Regions from separate parts of the Rheinheimera sp. B2H12 genome, predicted to be linked through region 4. Evidence: predicted binding sites of a transcription regulator. Region 4 holds the regulator's gene; each other region holds the start of a gene.
What was found. The regulator sigma-54, encoded in region 4, starts transcription at its own class of promoters, with help from an activator protein. The targets are predictions, from matches to a motif close to TGGCANGNTNCNTGCTT.
Positions count from the first base shown of each region.

Region 1: flgB (flagellar basal body rod protein FlgB) is a predicted target of sigma-54. The motif match lies at 1,191-1,207, and genes of this name have one in related genera.
Region 2: fliE (flagellar hook-basal body complex protein FliE) is a predicted target of sigma-54. The motif match lies at 1,447-1,463, and genes of this name have one in related genera.
Region 3: AC53GJ_RS12135 (PEP-CTERM sorting domain-containing protein) is a predicted target of sigma-54. The motif match lies at 1,934-1,950, and genes of this name have one in related genera.

Region 1 covers NZ_CM184363.1:1,825,601-1,830,517, reverse strand. The annotation lists gene AC53GJ_RS07930 (flagellar hook assembly protein FlgD) at 1-325, opposite strand, end outside; gene flgC (flagellar basal body rod protein FlgC) at 337-753, opposite strand; gene flgB (flagellar basal body rod protein FlgB) at 756-1,154, opposite strand; gene AC53GJ_RS07915 (CheR family methyltransferase) at 1,300-2,133, opposite strand; gene AC53GJ_RS07910 (chemotaxis protein CheV) at 2,148-3,077, opposite strand; gene flgA (flagellar basal body P-ring formation chaperone FlgA) at 3,204-3,917, shown strand; gene flgM (flagellar biosynthesis anti-sigma factor FlgM) at 3,995-4,318, shown strand; gene flgN (flagellar export chaperone FlgN) at 4,315-4,746, shown strand; gene AC53GJ_RS07890 (LPP20 family lipoprotein) at 4,885-4,917, opposite strand, start outside.
Region 2 covers NZ_CM184363.1:1,874,375-1,879,291, forward strand. The annotation lists gene AC53GJ_RS08140 (sigma-54-dependent transcriptional regulator) at 1-1,098, shown strand, start outside; gene fliE (flagellar hook-basal body complex protein FliE) at 1,510-1,845, shown strand; gene fliF (flagellar basal-body MS-ring/collar protein FliF) at 1,860-3,575, shown strand; gene fliG (flagellar motor switch protein FliG) at 3,568-4,599, shown strand; gene fliH (flagellar assembly protein FliH) at 4,666-4,917, shown strand, end outside.
Region 3 covers NZ_CM184363.1:2,802,688-2,807,604, forward strand. The annotation lists gene AC53GJ_RS12125 (undecaprenyl-phosphate glucose phosphotransferase) at 1-586, opposite strand, end outside; gene AC53GJ_RS12130 (hypothetical protein) at 826-1,704, shown strand; gene AC53GJ_RS12135 (PEP-CTERM sorting domain-containing protein) at 1,989-2,840, shown strand; gene AC53GJ_RS12140 (phosphohexomutase domain-containing protein) at 3,465-4,853, opposite strand; gene AC53GJ_RS12145 (mannose-1-phosphate guanylyltransferase/mannose-6-phosphate isomerase) at 4,854-4,917, opposite strand, start outside.
Region 4 covers NZ_CM184363.1:585,662-590,578, reverse strand. The annotation lists gene lptA (lipopolysaccharide transport periplasmic protein LptA) at 1-326, shown strand, start outside; gene lptB (LPS export ABC transporter ATP-binding protein) at 328-1,053, shown strand; gene AC53GJ_RS02600 (RNA polymerase factor sigma-54) at 1,101-2,588, shown strand; gene hpf (ribosome hibernation promoting factor) at 2,614-2,901, shown strand; gene ptsN (PTS IIA-like nitrogen regulatory protein PtsN) at 2,912-3,382, shown strand; gene rapZ (RNase adapter RapZ) at 3,379-4,236, shown strand; gene AC53GJ_RS02580 (HPr family phosphocarrier protein) at 4,226-4,501, shown strand; gene AC53GJ_RS02575 (Na+/H+ antiporter subunit G) at 4,503-4,853, opposite strand; gene AC53GJ_RS02570 (K+/H+ antiporter subunit F) at 4,863-4,917, opposite strand, start outside.

The DNA.
Region 1 (4,917 bases), 1.2 Mb from region 4:
TGTCGGAATCGACCAACACAGTGCGGCCGACCAAGCTGGAGGCCTGCAGTGCCTGATTCGAATTCATACTGGCGGCAAAATCTTTAAAATTGGTATTGAGCGAACCAATACCATCGGCCATGGTAAAATTGGTCATCTGCGCAATCATCTGATCGTTTTCAACCGGTTTGGTTGGATCCTGAAACGCTAACTGCTGCGTTAATAAGGCAAAAAAGTCGGATTGCGTCAGCGCACCGGATTTCTGGGCATCAGTTTTGGTGACTTCGTCTTTTTTCTTCAGACTGTCAAGATAACTGTTATCTGCCGCATTATTAATTGTGGTCATGCTCTACCTCCTTAACGCTGACCTAACGTCAGTGTGCGACTTAACATTTGTTTGGCGGCATCCGCCACCTGCACATTGGCGTCATAAGAACGACTGGCAGAAATCATATTGGCCATTTCTTCCATCACATTGACATTCGGCTTGTAAATGAAGCCTTTTTCATCCGCCAGCGGATGGCTCGGGTTGTATTCGGTATTAAGCGGCGCATCACTTTCCACAATGCCCAGCACTTTCACACCTGCGCCACGCCGATCATCCAGCGCTTTGTCCATCTCAGCGGCGAACACCGGATGGCGACCACGATACGTCTGATCGATGCTACTGCTGACACTATTGGCATTGGCAATATTACTGGCCGTGGTATTCAAACGCAGTGCCTGCGCAGTTAAACCAGAACCCGCGATATCAAAAACCCGATATAAGCTCATTGTTACTGACCTCCGCCTAAGGCTTTTCTCAGGCCACTGATTTTGCCATTTAAGAAATTCAGCGCAGCCTGATACTCCATGCTGTTCTGACTGAATGCATTGCGTTCACGGTGGATATCTACACTATTGCCATCGCCTGTATCGGTTTGCTCGACGTTACGAAATTTCACTTCCTGCCGGGTCTGGGTAGAAATTTCAAAATGTTTTTCATGAGTACGGCTAAAGGCAGAAGTTTGCCGCGTGTTGGCATTGGCCAGTGCGGTCTGAAAATCCAGATCCTTGGCTTTAAACCCAGGGGTATCCGCATTTGCGATATTATCCGCCAGCAATTCTGAGCGTTTTTCGCGCAGCAACATGCCCTGCGGGTGGACGCCAAAAGCTTTTTCAAAACTAATTGCCATAGTGCTGTACTCATTTCAGCGATTGATAAAATTAGTTAGCAAAACTCAGGCCAACAATTTAATGACACTGCAGGAATGAAATTGGCGGCAACAAAAAGCCGTGCAACAGGCACGGCTTGGCATGGAAAAACGCTAAAGGGTATGCTTAGGTTTTGCGACGATAGATGATCCCTGGATTACAGCGAATCATCTCAAAATCGGTGTTAATGCTGGACAAGGATTCAGATGCCCCCAAAAACAAATATCCTTTTGGGTTCAGCGCTTGGGCAAACTGCCGAATGATTTTAGCTTTCACTTCCGGCGAAAAATAAATCAACACGTTACGGCAAAAAATAATGTCAAATTTGCCCAGTAAGGTATAACTGTCTAACAAATTGAGATGGCGGAATGAAACATTTTTTCTGACGGGTTCCCGCACCCGCATCATACCGTTGCCACTGTCTTCGAAAAACTTGCTGCGTCGTTCCGGCGACAAGCCTCTGGACAATGCCAGACCGTCATATTCAGCACGCTGACAGTGCTCAAGCATAGCGTTGGAAATATCTGTGCCAAGAATTTGCATGCCGAGGCTGAAGGCCCCTGGTCGGCTTTGCTGATATTCCAACCCGGTCATTGCAATTGAGTAAGGTTCTTGACCTGATGAACTGGCTGCAGACCAAATTTTGACATTGCGATGGTCTTTTTCCAGTTCAGGTAAAATTTGTTTTTTCAGCAATTCATAAGGATAGGTATCGCGAAACCACAAAGTTTCATTGGTGGTCATTGCATCAATCACCGCCGAGCGTAATTGACGTTCAAACGGACTCAATGTTTTGTTCACCAGCTCAGACAAACTTGCCAGTTGAAACCGCTGCATCAAAGGCCCGAGACGGCTTTTGACCAGATACTGCTTGTTCTCGCCAAGCACTATGCCACATTGCTGCTCCAGAAAATCCCGGAACAGCTTGTATTCAGTGTCAAGCAGCTCTTTATTCACCACAGCATTGCCACCTTTTAATCAGCATGTAACCATTTCCGTACTGATTCACCCAGTTCATCCGGATTAAACTTAGCAATAAAATCATCGGCACCCACTTTCTGTACCATTTGCTGATTAAAGACTCCGCTTAAAGAGGTGTGTAAAATCACATGCAATTTTTTCAGTTTTTGATCCAGCCGGATTTCTGCCGTCAAGGTATAACCATCCATTTCCGGCATTTCAATGTCAGAGATCAGAAGGCCAATTTTTTCAGTGACTGATTCTTCACAACTCGCGGCAACTTCTTGCAGATAACTCAGCGCTTCGCGGCCATTTTTCACCAGATGCATGGTGACTCCCAGACCTTCCAGTGCCCGTTTGACCTGATTACGCGCCACAGCTGAGTCATCGGCAATTAAAATGGTTCTGTCGCCTAAGTCAGCGGTAATAGTTTCGGTATCGACAGCGCCCGTGATCATGGTCGGAGAAGGTGAAATCTCTTCCAGGATTTTCTCGACATCAATAATTTCAACCAGCTCTTTGTCAATCTCAGTCACTGCGGTCAGATAACTTTGCCGGCCGCCGGTACCTTTTGGCGGTGGCATAATAGATTCCCAGTTGATATTGATAATTCGCTCAACTGAATTAACTAAAAAACCCTGCACCGATCTGTTGTACTCAGCGATGATGATGAAACTGTCTTTCACATTCTCAATCGGTCTGCCACCTGTCGCCAGGCTTAAATCAATCACCGAAATCGTCTGACCACGAATGTGAGCAATACCACGCACAAATTTGTTGCGTTTGGGAATAGCAGTCAGTGGCGGACATTGCAACACTTCCCTGACTTTGAACACGTTAATGCCAAATCTTTGTCTGCCTGCCAGCCGAAACAGCAGCAATTCCAGCCGGTTTTGCCCGACCAGTTGTGTGCGCTGGTTTACAGAATCAAGAATACCCGCCATTTGAGACTCCCAGAAAATTTCAGGATCGGTTCTTGCATCTGATAGTAAAATCAGCGGCAAGTCACTGAAAAATTGACATACTTGGTATGGTATAACCCTTTGCCGTTAAAGCATAGCTGAAACCTTATGAAAATGTACGATAATTTTTTTTCGCTCAGACAGCGTTACCGTCAAATCCTTGTCGCTCTGCCATTGCTGAGTTTTCAGGTCTTGGCCAGCAGCTATTCAATGGCGGATATTGCAGAGCAATCGACCACCTGGCTCAGCCAGCAATTGTCGCAGTCAGAAAACGTCAGACAGGACATTATTTTACATCCACTTGATGCCCGATTAGCTGCTAAAACCTGTGAATCGCCACTGGAATTCAGTTTAGTGGCCGCTAAAGTGCAACGGCAAAACACCATTCGGGTGCTTTGCGCCGATAGTCCAGGCTGGCAGTTATTTTTATCGGCACGGGTCAGTCAGCTCATTCAGGCTGTCACAGCCAGTCGGCAAATTCCGGCCGGTACTGTAATAAGTGCGGATATGCTAAGCCTTGGCAGCGCCGAGTCATCGCAAACCAGAGCCAGTCTGGTGCAGGATCCGGCACTGATTATCGGTGCCAGGGCCAAACGTAGCCTGAATCAGGGGCAAATTTTAAACCAGACCGATCTTTGTCTTGTATGTAAGGGAGATGTTGTTACAATTGAAGGTATTTCAACCGGTCTGACTGTCACAACGCAGGCGACAGCCTTACAGGATGGCACACTCGGTGAAGCAGTTCGGGTCCAGAATAATGGGTCTAATCGTGTGATCAAAGCGGAAATTGTGGCCGTCAAACGCGTCGCAATTAAGTTATAAATAACGCTAAAGTTTTTCTGACTGGCGCCGTTAACATGATTAAGGAATAGACCAGCAGGTCAGATGAGGGGTGAATTATGGCTATCAATGTCAATCAAGGACTGCAAAATACCAGTGCAGTCAAAACTGATAAAATTGAATTAAATCAGCAAAAACAGCAAATTGCTCAGCAACAGACTGTGATGAATTCGCCAGCGCAAAAGCAGGACTCTGTGTCCTTGACTACACAGGCGCAACAATTTACCAAGGCGCAAGACAAGGCAAATAACAGCTCTGGCATCGATCAGGAAAAAGTCGATAAAATTAAACAAGCCATTGCTGAAGGTAAATACAAAATTAACGTCGAACAGCTGGCGAAAAAAATCGTCCAGTTTGAAGGCGAGTTGTTTGACAGAAAATGATTGATGTAGCCCCCATCCATTCCCTGTTATCACAACAACAGCAGCACCTGAAGGTGCTGTTGTTGTTATTGCAAACTGAATTAACTGCCATCTCAGAGCGCGATATTGAAAAGTTAGAGCAAGGCTGTGCAGAGAAATTGACACTGCTGGAACACATCCAGCAGCTCGATAGCGCCATTGCGGCTTTACCGCAGTTAGCCGAATTAAAAACCGAAGACTGGTTCAGACAAACCGTGACTGAACTCGATAGCATGCTCAATGCCTGCAAAGAGCAAAATGAAGTCAACCGGCTGACTCTGGAACAAAGCCAATTGATGATTAGCAGGTTTAAACATGAATTATTGCAAAATCGCGGCAAATCCGGCCTGACTTACACTGCCAAAGGTAAACCTGCGGTTGATCACATCGGGAAAGGATTCAAAGCCTGAAGCTGCGCCGCCGATCTTGCGGGCTGCGCACTGCCAACTCAGTTGTTGCGGTTGATTTCCACTTGATGCCATCCACCTGACACAGCTCACCCCACTTTGACACTGCTGATATGACCACGACGATAGTAACCACGAAAACTAATAATATTTCACTGTTTTAATCCGACGCAC
Region 2 (4,917 bases), 1.3 Mb from region 4:
ACGGTGAACGATGCGGTGCAAGCGATCCGGCTTGGTGCCGTCGATTATCTGGCAAAACCCTTCGCGCCGGAAGTACTGGTGAATATGGTCAGTCGTTATGTGCCGGTGGAAACTGTCACGGCATTTGAGCCGATCGTGGCGGCACCTGTCAGTCAGCAGTTGGTGAAACTGGCGGCTAAAGTGGCGCGCTCTGACGCCAGCGTGATGGTACTTGGTCCCAGTGGTTCCGGCAAAGAAGTGCTGGCCCGTTATATTCATCAACAATCGCCTCGCCATGCCGGACCTTTTATTGCCATTAACTGCGCAGCAATTCCGGAGAATATGCTGGAGTCGACGTTGTTTGGTTATGAAAAAGGTGCGTTTACCGGCGCTATCGCCGCCTGTCCGGGTAAATTTGAACAAGCGCAACAAGGCACCATTTTGTTAGATGAAATCAGCGAAATGGACTTAAACCTGCAGGCTAAATTATTGCGGGTGTTGCAGGAGCGCGAAGTTGAACGGCTGGGTAGCCGTAAAACCATCAAACTGGATGTGCGGGTCATTGCAACCAGCAACCGCGATTTACGTCAAACGGTGCAACAAGGTTTGTTCCGGGAAGACTTATTTTACCGGCTGAATGTATTTCCACTGACCTGGCCAGCGCTGGCGCAGCGAAGTGCCGATATTCTGCCGCTGTGTCAGCATTTGCTGGAGCGGCATTGTCAGCAGCAGGGGGAAGCACTGCCGCTGCTGACCAGCGCTGCTGAGCGTAAACTGCTGGCGCATAACTGGCCCGGTAATGTGCGGGAGCTGGATAATGTGATGCAACGGGCGCTGATTGTGCACAGTGAGGGTGAAATCACTGCTGACGACATCTTGCTGGAAACCGGTCCAACGGACCAGGACTGGACGACACCGATAGCGGATGTAAATCTGGATCCGGACTTGAGCCTGTTTAAGTCCGAAGTGTACGAGCAGGAACACCGGATCATCCTGGAAACCATGAAAGCCTGCGCTTACAAACGCAAAGAAGTGGCGGAAAAGCTGGGCATCAGTGCCCGCACTTTGCGTTATAAACTCGCCAGGATGCGCGAGTCTGGTATTCAGTTACCGGCCTGACGCCAAGATAAGGCTTTTTTATTTAATTGATTTGTAAGCTTTATATTGTAGGTCGGGCTTGCCAAGAAATGCGACCGGCATAACCGGGGCAGTCCGACAATCATGATGGATAATTTTTCCACAAGCCATGTTGGACTGTCGCTGCGCGCCGAGTCCAACCTACGAAGGTTCAAACCCATCCATGTTGAGTATCTGGCAGTATTTCCTGGCAACGCACGTCGCACTTCGTGGTAACCCCGTCTTGTATTGCGTTAATCCTGTACTGCCACTCCGATAGGCGTCAGCTTTTTGACTCTGCTGCCAGATTAAAATTCATATATAACTAATTGAAAAATAACAAGTAAATCATGGCATGATTTGTGCTTTATTTTGTTATTCCGGCTTTCTAGCTGTTGTGACAGGTAAATACTCATGGATATCAAAGGCGCCGCGTTATTTCAGGAAATGCAGACTTTTGCCAAACAGGCCCGTAGCCTGAGCAATGACATGCCATCGCCCTCATCCCAGGTTGGCAATAGCAGCCAACAGGATTTTTCTGCCTTATTTAAGATGGCACTGGATAACGTCAATGGCCTGCAGCAAGACTCCAGCAAACTGGCAACTGCTGTTGAAATGGGCGATCCAAAAGTATCACTGGCACAAGCCATGATTGCCGGTCAAAAATCATCGATTGCCTTCGAAGCCACAGTCCAGGTGCGTAATAAACTGGTTGAAGCTTACAAAGAAGTCATGTCGATGCCGGTTTGAGGGAGGATTAATCTGTGGCTGAATCTACATCAACTGAACTGACCTTAAGTGGCAACGATTTTAACAATGCCACTGAAGATCAGACCCAACAAGAGCAGAAATCCGGTTTTCTCGGCGCTATGGGTGGCATGGACATTGTCCGCCAGCTCACGCTGATTGTCGCGCTGACGATTTGTATTGCTATCGCCATCCTGATCATCCTGTGGGCCCGCGAACCTGAATTGCGGCCACTGGGTACTTTTGAAACGGCGGAACTGATTCAGCATCTGGATTATCTGGATGGACAAAAAGTTGAGTATAAACTCGAAGGCAATGTCATTCTGGTGCCCGGAGATCAGTATCAGCAGATCAAATTGGGGTTAAGCCGGGCCGGATTACAAAAGTCGTCCAACAGCGGCGAAGATATACTGATGCAGGACAGTGGCTTTGGCGTGAGTCAGCGGCTGGAGATGGAAAGATTAAAACACAGCCGCGAGCAACAACTGGCCAGAACCATTGAAGAATTTCAAAGTGTGGCCAGAGCCAGAGTGTTGTTGGCTATTCCAAAAGAAAATATTTTTGCCCGTACCGAGAAATCGCCGTCGGCGACTGTGATGATCAGTGCTAAAGGCGGCAAATCTATTAAAGACAGTGAAGTGGATGCCATTGTCGATTTAGTTGCTTCCGCGGTGCAAGGGCTGGAACCGTCCAAAGTGACTGTGACTGACCAGAATGGCCGCTTGTTAAACAGCGGCTCACAAGATGCCAGTTCTGCCCGTTCAAAACGCGAGTATGAAATTGAGCAAAAACGGGAAGAAGAATACCGGCAGAAAATTGACTCTATTCTGATCCCGGTGCTTGGGATCGACAATTACACGGCTCAGGTCGACCTGCAAATGGATTTCACCACCCTGGAGCAGACGCAAAAACGTTTTAACCCGGACCTGCCGGCAGTGCGCAGTGAAATGACGCTGGAAGAAAATAGTGTCGGTGGCGGCTCGATGGGGATCCCTGGCGCGCTGTCAAATCAGCCACCGGTCGATTCAACTATCCCGGAAGTTGCCACTGGCGGCAATAGTAGTCCTATCGTGCCCGGTCGTAATAGCAAAGAGCAGACCCGCAATTACGAGCTGGATACCACCATCAGTCATTCGATGCAGCAATCTGGCGTGATCCGTCGTATCAGCGTGTCAGTGGCAGTCGACTATAAAGCTGGCGTGGCCGAAGGTGAACAGCCAGCAGTACCGGTGGCGCGCACCCAGGCCGAACTGCAGAACATCCGGCGGTTATTACAAGGGGGGATCGGTTTTGATGTGCAGCGTGGTGATACTATTGAAGTGGTGTCCGTACCTTTCACCCGCGAAGTACTGACAGAAGCCCGGGAAATTCCATTTTTCGAGCAACCCTGGTTCCTGGAAGTGGTCAGGTTAGCGGCCGCAGCGCTGGTGATTATCACCCTGATCCTGGCCGTGGTGAAACCAATGCTGAAGAAACTGATCTATCCTGAAGATACCAGTGACGCTTATGATGAAAATTCATTATCCCGTGGTCTGGACTTAGGTGATGATACCATTGATATGCTGTCAAAAGAGTTTGATGCGAAGTCGGTTGGCTTTGCGGCGGATGGCACCCTGATGTTGCCGGATCTGCATGGTGACGAAGATTTATTAAAAGCGGTACGCGCTTTAGTGGCGAACGAACCTGAATTATCCTCTCTGGTCGTGAAAAATTGGTTGGCTGAAGATGAGTAATGTTGATAACAAACCGGCCTTTGATGTCGGCAAATTAGATGGCGTCGAAAAAGCCGCCATTCTGCTGCTCAGTCTGTCAGAAGAGGATGCAGCCCAGATCTTAAAACATCTGGAACCAAAGCAGGTGCAGAAAGTGGGCATGGCGATGGCCTCGATTGAGGACCTGAACCAGGCGAAAATTTCCGCCGTGCACCGGCTGTTCATTGAGCAGATCCAGAATTTCAGTACCATCGGCTTCCAGAGCGAAGAATTTATCCGTCGTGCCTTAACTGCGGCTTTGGGTGAAGAAAAAGCCTCGAATCTGATTGACCAGATTATTCTGGGCGGCGGTGCCAAAGGTTTGGATTCGCTGAAGTGGATGGATTCGAAACAGGTGGCCAATATCATCCGTAACGAACACCCGCAGATCCAGACCATTGTATTGTCTTATCTGGAACCGGAGCAGTCGGCGGAGATTTTGTCACAATTCCCGGAAAAAGTTCGGTTGGATTTAACCATGCGCATCGCCAACCTGGAAGAAGTGCAACCGGCAGCCTTGCAAGAGCTGAACGAAATTATGGAGAAACAGTTTGCCGGTCAGGCTGGCGCGCAAGCTGCTAAAATGGGCGGCTTAAAAGCTGCTGCCGACATCATGAACTACCTCGATACCAATGTCGAAGGTCAGCTGATGGATTCGATCCGTGAGCATGATGAAGAAATGGCGCAACAAATCCAGGATCTGATGTTCGTGTTTGAAAACTTACTGGAAGTCGACGACCGCGCTATTCAGTCGATTTTGCGCGAAGTGCAGCAGGATGTGCTGATGAAAGCGCTCAAAGGTGCCGACGAAAACTTAAAAGAGAAGATCCTGAAAAATATGTCGAAACGGGCGGCCGAAATGCTGGCCGACGACCTCGAAGCGATGGGGCCGGTGCGCGTCAGCGAAGTGGAAACGGCGCAAAAAGAAATTCTGTCGACGGCACGACGGCTGGCCGATGCCGGCGAAATCATGCTGGGCGGCGGCGGCGGCGAAGATTTCCTCTAACATCGCTGAAAAAGGGCTGACGCAGTTGTTGTTGCCGTCAGCCGGTTAATTTCTGGAGTACGCAAGATGTCCGGCAATGCCTTTATGCCAAAACGCACCTTTCAACCGGAACCGGGAGTGATGGACTTGTTAAAAGACTGGCCAACCCCGGCGGGGCAAAATGAAGACAGCAACCAAATCACGGCGGGTGCGGCCCAACCTAGTGTGGTCCAACCTGGCGTTGAGGTACAGCATGAAACAGTGCGCACCAACGCTTTTTTTAAACCAAAATCAATGCCGGGCCAACGTCCGGCGAGTAAGCCGGATACACCAGAGTTA
Region 3 (4,917 bases), 2.2 Mb from region 4:
TCACTGTGCCCAACACAAACTGACGATATTCTTCCGGAAAACGAGCCACTTCCCTATCATCGAAAAATCCGATACATTGGAATCCAAGCTCTGGGTGGTTGTTAAATTCATGAAAGAGTTGCACGCCGCGCGGGGTTAACCCGACAATGGCCACTTTTTGTAAATTCACGCCATGTTCCAGTTGTACTTTACGGATCAGACGTAACAAAATTCGCCAGCTGAGCATCAGTTGTAAAGAAAAAAGGAACCACAAGCCAATGACGACCCTGGAAAAGCTGGCACCCGCTTTAAACAAAAATAACACACTGGCCAGCACACCAAAGGCAATAATCAAGATCACCATCACCAGCCAGAGCATTTTTGAAAACCGGCCAACACGCCAATAACGATATAATTGCAACGCTTCGGCTATATAAGTAAAAACGACGATGTGCGCGAGTAATAAAATCAAATAATTTTTATCAAAATCAACGCCGTAAACATGACAAGTGAGTAATAAAACTATGATAAGTATAGAGATATCGATAAATCGATATAAGAAGGCATAGCCGTTATTCGCGACTTCAAGCGGGTTTGACTTATTCAAAACAATACTCTTCCGTGATTACAAAATGTGACATTTGTATTGCCAGGCGGCGATTTTACTCATTGCGCTACTTGGTTGCAAACAGAAATCTTCAACAAGGTATCTCAATTTAGTAACAGCTAAAGCAATACAGTTGTAATATAACACCATTTTATCAGATCCCCTATCGGCACATTTTGTTATCATGACTAAGTCATCACTGTGCAGACCAGTGACAACAACAGAGGATCCATTTTCAGATGCAATTACCGTTTTTTTATCGGTTCGGCTGCCTGGCGCTGTTGCTATTAACCAGCAGTTGCAGCCAAAAGCCCGACATTAATCAATTTGTGTTACTGCCTGATGAAATTAGTGAAAGCTCTGCCTTGTTGTGCCTCGACAACGGCCATTTCCTCACGTTAAACGATTCTGGTAATAGTAGTGAGTTGTTCGAAATTGACCATCAGGGCCGGATTTTGCAGCGGACAAAACTAGCTGTCAGCAATACCGACTGGGAAGCCATGACACAAAGCCAGCACCAGATCTGGATTGGTGACATTGGCAATAACAGTGGCAGCAGAAAACAAACCTGGTTGTGGCAGTTGCAAAAGCCCTGGCAGCAACCGCAGGTACCGCATCAGATCCTGTTACAGCGACCTGACTATCCTACATCGCTACCAGCGCCATATCAGCATGATCTGGATGCCGAAGCTTTGGCTTACGCCAATGGCAGTGTCTGGCTGTTCAGTAAAAGTTGGTTCAGTGGCAGCACACAGGTTTTTCAGTGGGCAGCCGGGCAACCACTGCGCCAAGCTGCTGCTATTGCGGGCTTAACCGGCCTGGTGACCGACGCCGCTTTTAGTGAAGCGGAACAATTGTTTGTGTTGGTCGGTTATGCCGATATGCGGAAAAACCCGCTGCAGTTTATCTTCAGCAACAACTACCAGCCCTTTCTGGCGCTGGTTGACACTGATTTCCAATTGATCAGGCAAATACCGCTGCAGAGCAGTGGCCAGGTCGAGGCGGTTTGTGTTGATAAGCAACAACAAGTATGGCTGACGCAAGAAGAGTCTAAAGCGCAACCTGCCATGTTATGGCGGTTAGGCACAGTTGGATCGCTGCGCTCTGGCGGCCAATAATCTGGCTGTTGCGATACTTTTGCAGTGGCTTGATGCAGGGGCGTCAAGAAAACAACATAAAGTCTTAACAATTTAATCAGTGCTTTTACGCTGGTTGTTGCGTAAAATTCAGTGACTAGTTTAACAGGCAGTAAATTGTTACATCTGTCCGCAGTAAGCGTCAGTATACTTTACAAGGCACTTAAGCGCATTTTGTTGAGCCCCTTGTAAATCAATGAGTTGCAATTTTAGGCATGGTTTTTGCTTAATTGCTTGGTGTATTTTAAAATGTCACAGGAGTGTCAATGTTGTCTAATCATTTATTAAAAGCAGTTGCAGTGATTGTGGGTTTATCCTCACTGCATGCCAATGCATCCCTAATCAAAAACGGAAGTTTTGAAGATGCTTTCGACGGCGTTGCTGAAAGTGTAAAAATGTCGAATCAGTATATCTACCAACCTTCACGTCATATTGACTCTTTAGGTTCGCAAGCGACTGATAATCGTTGGGGTGTATACAACTACCTGCCGGGTTGGAGCATGTTGTATAACACTGGTGTTGAAATCAACCACAGCGGTGTGACCACTGGTGTCAACGGTGTTTCTACATCTTTTGATGCGCAGGATGGCAATCGTTTCCTGGAATTAGATACACACTTTGACGTTCGTAATGGTGCACTGTCAGGTTCTTCTAACGCTGGTATTTACCAGGGTCTGGAAAATCTGGTGATCGGAAAAACCTATGAACTGACATTTTGGTACCGTGCCCGTAACACTAACCTGGATGACAACCTGTTAGATGTGTACTGGTTAACTCAGGATGATTTACCAAACTATGCTGGTAATCAGACTGCAACAATCGACTTCAACAGTGCAGTGATTGTTGACAACAAAACAGTGAATAACCACGAAAACTGGGTGCAGTACAAATTTGATTTAACTGCTACTTCTGCCAGCATGGTATTAGGTTTTGGTGGCGCTGGTCAAAAGTCAGTTTCTTTTAACTGGCAAAATAAGCAATACACCAGCGTTGACGGTAACAAGCAAGGTGCGTTACTGGATAACGTTAGCCTGGCTGCCAAAATTCCTGAACCTGCAACTTTTGCAATGTTCGGTTTAGCAGCTGCCGGCTTACTGGCTCGTCGCCGTAAAGTCTAAGCATAAAGCTATCAAAAAGCGGCTAAGGCCGCTTTTTTTATGTCTGTATCATTTGATGCCGGGTAGGTTGGCTGCTGTGATTGGTAGGTCGGGACTTGCCACGAAGTGCGACAAAGCGTGAAGCGCTGCGGCAGTCCGACAGGTGCGATCGGTGAATCATCGTTTGGTTGGCTGTGAGATTATTGGCATAACATATCGGACTGCCCCGGCGGGGCCGTGTCGCACTTCGTGGTGAGTCCGACCTACAGATCCGTAGCAAATCCGATCTTGGTAAATGGTAGATAAATGCGTAGGTCGGACTCGACCAACTGCATAGCAGTTGGGCTGTCCGACAGGTGTAATGGGCGAATCATGGTTTGGTTGGCTGTGAGATTATTGGCATGACATGTCGGACTGCCCCGGCTTTTTCGCCGGGTCGAGTCCGACCTACAAATCCATGGCGAGTCGAAAAGGTGCGATCGGCGAATCATGGTTTGGTTGACTGTGAGATGATTGGCATAACATGTCGGACTGCCCCGGCGGGGCCGTGGTGCACTTCGTGGCCAATCCGACCTGCGGTGACTGATATATACGCGCCAGCCGCATGTAATGCCAAATAAATCAGTCAGTTATATAGTGCCATCACTATTCTTGTTGTTGTAATAACAACGCCACCACCTCGGCCGTTTTTTGTTGCATCAAGGCGATATCGCCGCGGCTTTCAACATTGAGCCGTACTAAGGGTTCTGTGTTAGAGCTGCGTAAATTAAAGCGCCAGTTGCCAAACTCCAGGCTGATCCCATCGGTCTCATCCAGACTCAAAGCAGTTGCTGCATAATGACTTTTCAGTCGCAATAAGGTTTGCGCCGGTTCTGCGATGGTGAAATTCAGCTCACCTGACGAAGGATAAGCGGCAATCCGCTCATCAACCAGAGCCGACAAGGCTTTGCCTTTGACACACATCAACTGCGCAACTAGCAACCAGGGGATCATACCGCTGTCGCAATAGGCAAAGTCGCGAAAATAATGATGAGCGCTCATCTCACCACCATAAACCGCGTCCTCCAGTCGCATCCGCTCTTTAATAAAGGCGTGGCCGGTTTTAGACTGAATGGCATGACCACCCGCTTGTTGCACCAGTTCAATCGTATTCCAGGTTAACCTTGGATCATGGATCACGCGTGCACCAGCATGCTGTTGCAAAAAGGCTTCTGCCAGCAGGCCAACAATATAATAGCCTTCAATAAAACGTCCGGTTTCATCAAACAAAAAACAGCGATCAAAATCACCATCCCAAGCCACACCAAAATCGGCTTGATGCTTGAGCACTGCAGCACTGGTGTCGGCTCGATTTTCCGGCAATAACGGATTAGGGATCCCATTGGGAAAAGTCGGATCCGGTGCATGGTGCACTTTGATAAATTCAATCGGTAACTGCAATTGTGCAAACCGCTGCTCCAGCGCATCCACCACATGACCGGCAGCGCCATTACCGGAATTCACCACAATTTTTAATGGCTTAAACAACTCAGGCTGGATATAACCGAGTAAATGTGCCACATAAGCCGCCAGCACGGATTGTTGCCGGTATTGGCCCTGCCGGGCTGGCGTGGCAAAGTCGCCCTGCTCTGCCAATTGCCGGATCTGCTGCAAACCACTATCACCACTGATCGGCTTAGCGCCAGCCTGCACCAGTTTCATGCCATTGTAATCCAGCGGGTTATGACTGGCAGTGACTTCAATACCACCACAAACACCCAGCTCAAATGTGGCAAAATACACTTCTTCAGTACCGGTCATACCAAGGTCTATCACATCGGCACCAGCATCTAACATGCCTTGCGCCAGCGCCAGTTTTAATTCTGCTGAAGTGGCACGAACATCACCACCGACCACCACAGTCTTGGCCGCTAAAAACTCAGCAAAAGCACGACCGAGCCGATAAGCAACATCGGTATCGAGTTGCTCAACTAATTTACCGCGAATATCATAAGCTTTGACGCAGTCAATAGCGCGAAATCCGATGCTGTTCATTTATGACCTGCCATAGCGGTCAGCAAACCGCACAATATCGTCTTCACCCAGATAAGAACCAGAT
Region 4 (4,917 bases):
AGGGCAGTCTGAGTATCAAAGCAGACAAGCTCGAAGTTGACCGCTCAGCTGGTGAAGGCAAAGAAGTGTTTATTGCCACCGGTCAGCCGGCAGAATATGCCCAGTTACTGGAAGGTGACAAACCAATCAAAGCGATGGCGAACGAAATTCGCTATGACTTTGCCAGCCGGATCCTGACATTAACCGGTAAAGCTGAAATTAATCAGAGCGGCAGTCTGGTCCGCAGCTCTGTGATCAAATATGACTTAGCTAAACAAAGCCTGAACGCCAGCAGCGGTAAAGACAACGAACGTGTCAGTACTATTTTCACACCTGAGAAAAAATAATTTGAAAACACTAGTCGCTTCCCATCTGGCCAAAAGTTACAAGGGCCGTCAGGTCGTTAAAGATGTCAGTCTGGCAGTCAATGCCGGTCAGATCGTCGGTTTACTCGGACCTAATGGTGCCGGCAAAACCACCACTTTTTATATGATTGTCGGACTGGTGCCATCGGACAAAGGCACTATCACGCTGGGTGAACAGGACATTACCTTTGATCCTATTCACACCAGAGCCAGACAAGGCATTGGTTATTTGCCCCAGGAAAGCTCTATTTTCCGCAAATTAACTGTCTACGATAATCTGATGGCGATTCTGCAAACCCGGAAAAACTTATCCGCCATAGAGCGCGAGCAACAAGCCGATGAGTTACTGGATGAATTTAACATTACCCATATCCGCAATAGCCTGGGCATGAGTTTGTCTGGTGGTGAAAGACGCCGGGTTGAAATCGCCAGAGCGCTGGCGGCTAATCCGGCCTTTATTTTACTGGATGAACCTTTCGCCGGGGTTGACCCCATTTCAGTACTGGATATCAAAAAAATTATCCAGCACCTGCGTGACCGCGGTATTGGGGTGCTCATTACCGACCACAACGTCCGGGAAACCCTTGATGTTTGTGAAATTGCCTATATTGTCAGTCATGGAGAACTGATTGCTTCCGGCTCACCGGCTGAAGTATTAGCCAATCAGCAGGTCAGAGATGTATACCTCGGAGAGCAATTCAGGCTATAGTTAGCAAAAAGCCAGTTTCACTGGCCGTCAGGAGTGACCAGAAGTACATGAAGCCATCTTTACAACTCCGGCTTGGACAGCAGCTGACCATGACGCCGCAATTGCAGCAGGCGATTAAGCTACTGCAATTGTCAACGATTGAATTACAACAAGAAATTCAGGAAGCGCTGGATGCAAACCCGCTGCTCGAAGCAGCTGATGATGACTACACCAACTTCAATGACAACGGCGCTGCGGCTGATTCTGACCGCCGTGAACATCCTGAGACTGACAGTTTTAATAACGATGAACATAGTGAACCTGACATCCCTGACAGCAGTGAGGCGATGACGGAACAAAACATCAAAGAAGACTTACCACTCGACAGCAACTGGGACGATATGGTCAGTGCAGCCCCGGTTTCCGGCACTTACAACGGTGACGAAGACATGGTGTTTCAGGGCGAGACCACTGAAACCCTGCAGGATTATCTGCGTTGGCAAATGCGCTTAACCCCATTCTCTGATACCGATCTGGCGATTGCTGAAATTATTATTGAAGCGATCGATGCCAATGGCCTGCTGACCATCAGCACTGAAGACATTCTGGACTCGCTTGGCATGCCAGAAGTGGAAGCTGATGAAGTCGAAGCCGTGATTAAACGCATCCAGTTTTTTGATCCCATTGGGGTGGGTGCCCGCAGTATTCAGGAATGTTTGCTGGTGCAATTGCGTCAATTTGATCCAGATACCCCTTTCCTTGCGCAAACCTGCGATATTATTCGTCATCATAGTGAATATTTAGCCAATCGTGATTTCCGTTCTCTGATGCGGGTGGCTAAACTGAAAGAAGATGATTTGCGGGAAGTGATGCGTCTGATCCACAGCCTGAACCCAAGACCAGGGGCCGATGTGATCCGGGAAGAGCAGCAATACACCATTCCCGATGTATCAGTGAAAAAAGTCAAAGGCCGCTGGATGGTTGAATTAAATCCGGATGCCTTTCCAAAGATTAAAATTAATGAACAATACGCGGCGATGTCACGCCATGCCCGTAATTCATCGGACAGCCAGTTTATCCGCTCGCACCTGCAAGAAGCCAAATGGTTTCTGAAAAGTCTGGAGAGTCGGAATGAAACTCTGCTCAAAGTTGCCAACTGCATAGTGCAGCAACAACAGGCATTTTTTGAACATGGCGAAGAAGCGATGAAACCTATGGTGCTGAATGATGTCGCTGAGATGGTTGGCATGCATGAATCGACCATTTCCAGGGTGACCACCCAGAAATTTATGCATACACCACGTGGAATTTTTGAACTTAAGTTCTTCTTTTCCAGTCATGTAAGTACAGAGAGTGGTGGCGAATGTTCGTCGACCGCCATCAGAGCCTTTATTAAAAAATTGGTGGCAGCGGAGAATCCTGCAAAGCCGTTAAGCGATAGCAGGATGGCAGAAATTCTTTCTGAACAGGGCATCAACGTAGCAAGGCGGACCATCGCCAAATACCGTGAGTCTCTGTACATTCCGCCGTCAAATCAGCGCAAGAGCTTGCTATAAGTGCTCATCAAAGAAGGAAATGTCTATGCAAATCAATCTAACTGGTCGCCATGTTGAAATTACTGAAGCACTGAGAGAGTATGTAGACAGCAAGTTTTCAAAACTTGAACGGCATTTTGACCACATCAACAACGTCCATGTTGTGCTGAATGTGGAGAAATTAAAACAAATTGCCGAAGCCAAAATGCATTTAAACGGCGGAGAGGTGTTTGCAATCAGCGAAGATGATAATATGTACGCCGCGATCGACCAGTTGATCGATAAACTTGATCGACAAGTTATTAAACACAAAGAGAAAATTTCTCGTCACTGATTACGGACTTATGAACTTAAGCTCAATGTTATCGAAGGACTGCACAAAAAGTGCGGTCCTTTTTAATAGTAAAAAACGCATTCTGGAATATATTGCCGAGCTTGCCCATCAGCAATTGCCGCAATTACCGGAATCCAGCATTTTTGAAGCGCTGATGGCGCGGGAGAAACTAGGTTCGACCGGTATTGGCGGTGGTATCGCCATCCCGCATGGCAAATTGAAAGATGTCACCAGCCCGGTGTTGATCTTTGTGGTCAGCCAGGATGCGATCCAGTTTGATGCTATCGATAATCAGGCGGTTGATATTTTCTGTGCGATCCTGATCCCGGAAAATCAGTGCCAGACTCATCTCAGTACACTGGCAGGCATTGCCAGGCTACTCAGTCAGAAAGATTTGACGCGTAAGATCAGGCATGCAGAATCTGATGCCGGTTTATATCAGTTATTGTTAACCCATTCAGAGATGGCGGCAGGAAAATGAAACTTCTGGTGGTCAGCGGACGATCCGGTTCAGGTAAATCAGTCGCACTGCGGGTGATGGAAGACCTTGGCTATTATTGTGTCGATAACATCCCGGTCAATTTATTGCCAACCTTGGCAAACGCCGTGATGGGACAATATGAACGGGTTGCTATCAGCATTGATGTACGCAACCTGCCACAGGAACCGGAAGAACTGACCGAGATCCTGTCTTATTTACCACGCAAAGTGGAACTGACCATTCTATATCTGGATGCAGACCATACCAGTCTAATCAAAAGATTCAGTGAAACCAGAAGATTACATCCGTTGTCACATCAGGCGATGTCGCTGGATGAAGCCATTCAGCGTGAGCAACAACTGCTGGACCCTATTTCCAGCCGCGCTGATTTATATATTGATACCACTGAGCTGAACGTTCACCAACTGACCGAACAGCTCAGAGAGCGGATCCTGGGTCAGAAAACCGGCCGGTTAGTGATCCTGTTTGAGTCTTTTGGCTTTAAATATGGTATCCCCAAGGATGCCGATTATGTGTTTGATGCCCGCTTTCTGCCCAACCCACATTGGGTGCCTGAGCTGAAAATTCTGACCGGCTTGGATCAACCGGTGATCGACTTCCTGGAGTCGCAGGCTGTGGTTGAAAAATACACCCACCAAATTAATAGTTTTATTACCACCTGGCTGCCACAGCTGGAACGGAATAACCGTAGTTATCTGACCATTGCCATAGGTTGTACCGGTGGTCAGCATCGTTCCGTGTATATTGTGGAATCGCTGGCAGCAAGTTTCCGGACGCTGCGAGAAGATGTACAGATCCGGCATCGGGAATTGGTCAGACACCATGGCAAATAGATGTTCACAAACCGTCACTATCGTCAATCAGCTGGGCTTACATGCCAGAGCTGCCACTAAACTGGCCCAACTCTGTCAGCGGCTAGACGCTAAAATTGAACTGCAGCAGGAAGGCAAAACCGCAGACGCCAGCAGTGTATTGGCGTTATTGATGCTGGCGAGCAGTAAAGGCAAAAATGTTGAAGTCATCAGCTCCGGCAACGAAGCAGAAGCCGCGCTGCAAGCCGTGGTTGAATTGATCAGCAACGGCTTTGACGAAAACTGAGTTATTGAGCTTTGGCTTTATGATGCTGCAGCAGTTCCTGTCGACTGGTGGCTGCAGTCGCCTTTAACTGTTGATGAATACCGGCTTTGATCAGCATATAAGCCGTTACAGGGGCAGTAATAAACAAAAACAACGCAATCAGCAACTGCTGCAGACTAAGCTCGCCTTGGATGCCATTAAAAAATAACAGCGACGCCAGCACTAAACTACCAAGCCCAAGGGTGGTTGCTTTGGTCGGGCCATGCAGCCGTGTATAAAAATCGGGTAATTTCACCAGCGCGACCGAGCCTAGTAATACAAACAAAGCGCCAAGGATCACCAGCACTGCCACTATCCACTCCAGTATACTCATTTCAGCCCTCTATTCGATAATATCGCCGCGCAACATAAACTTACAGACTGCGACTGTACTGACA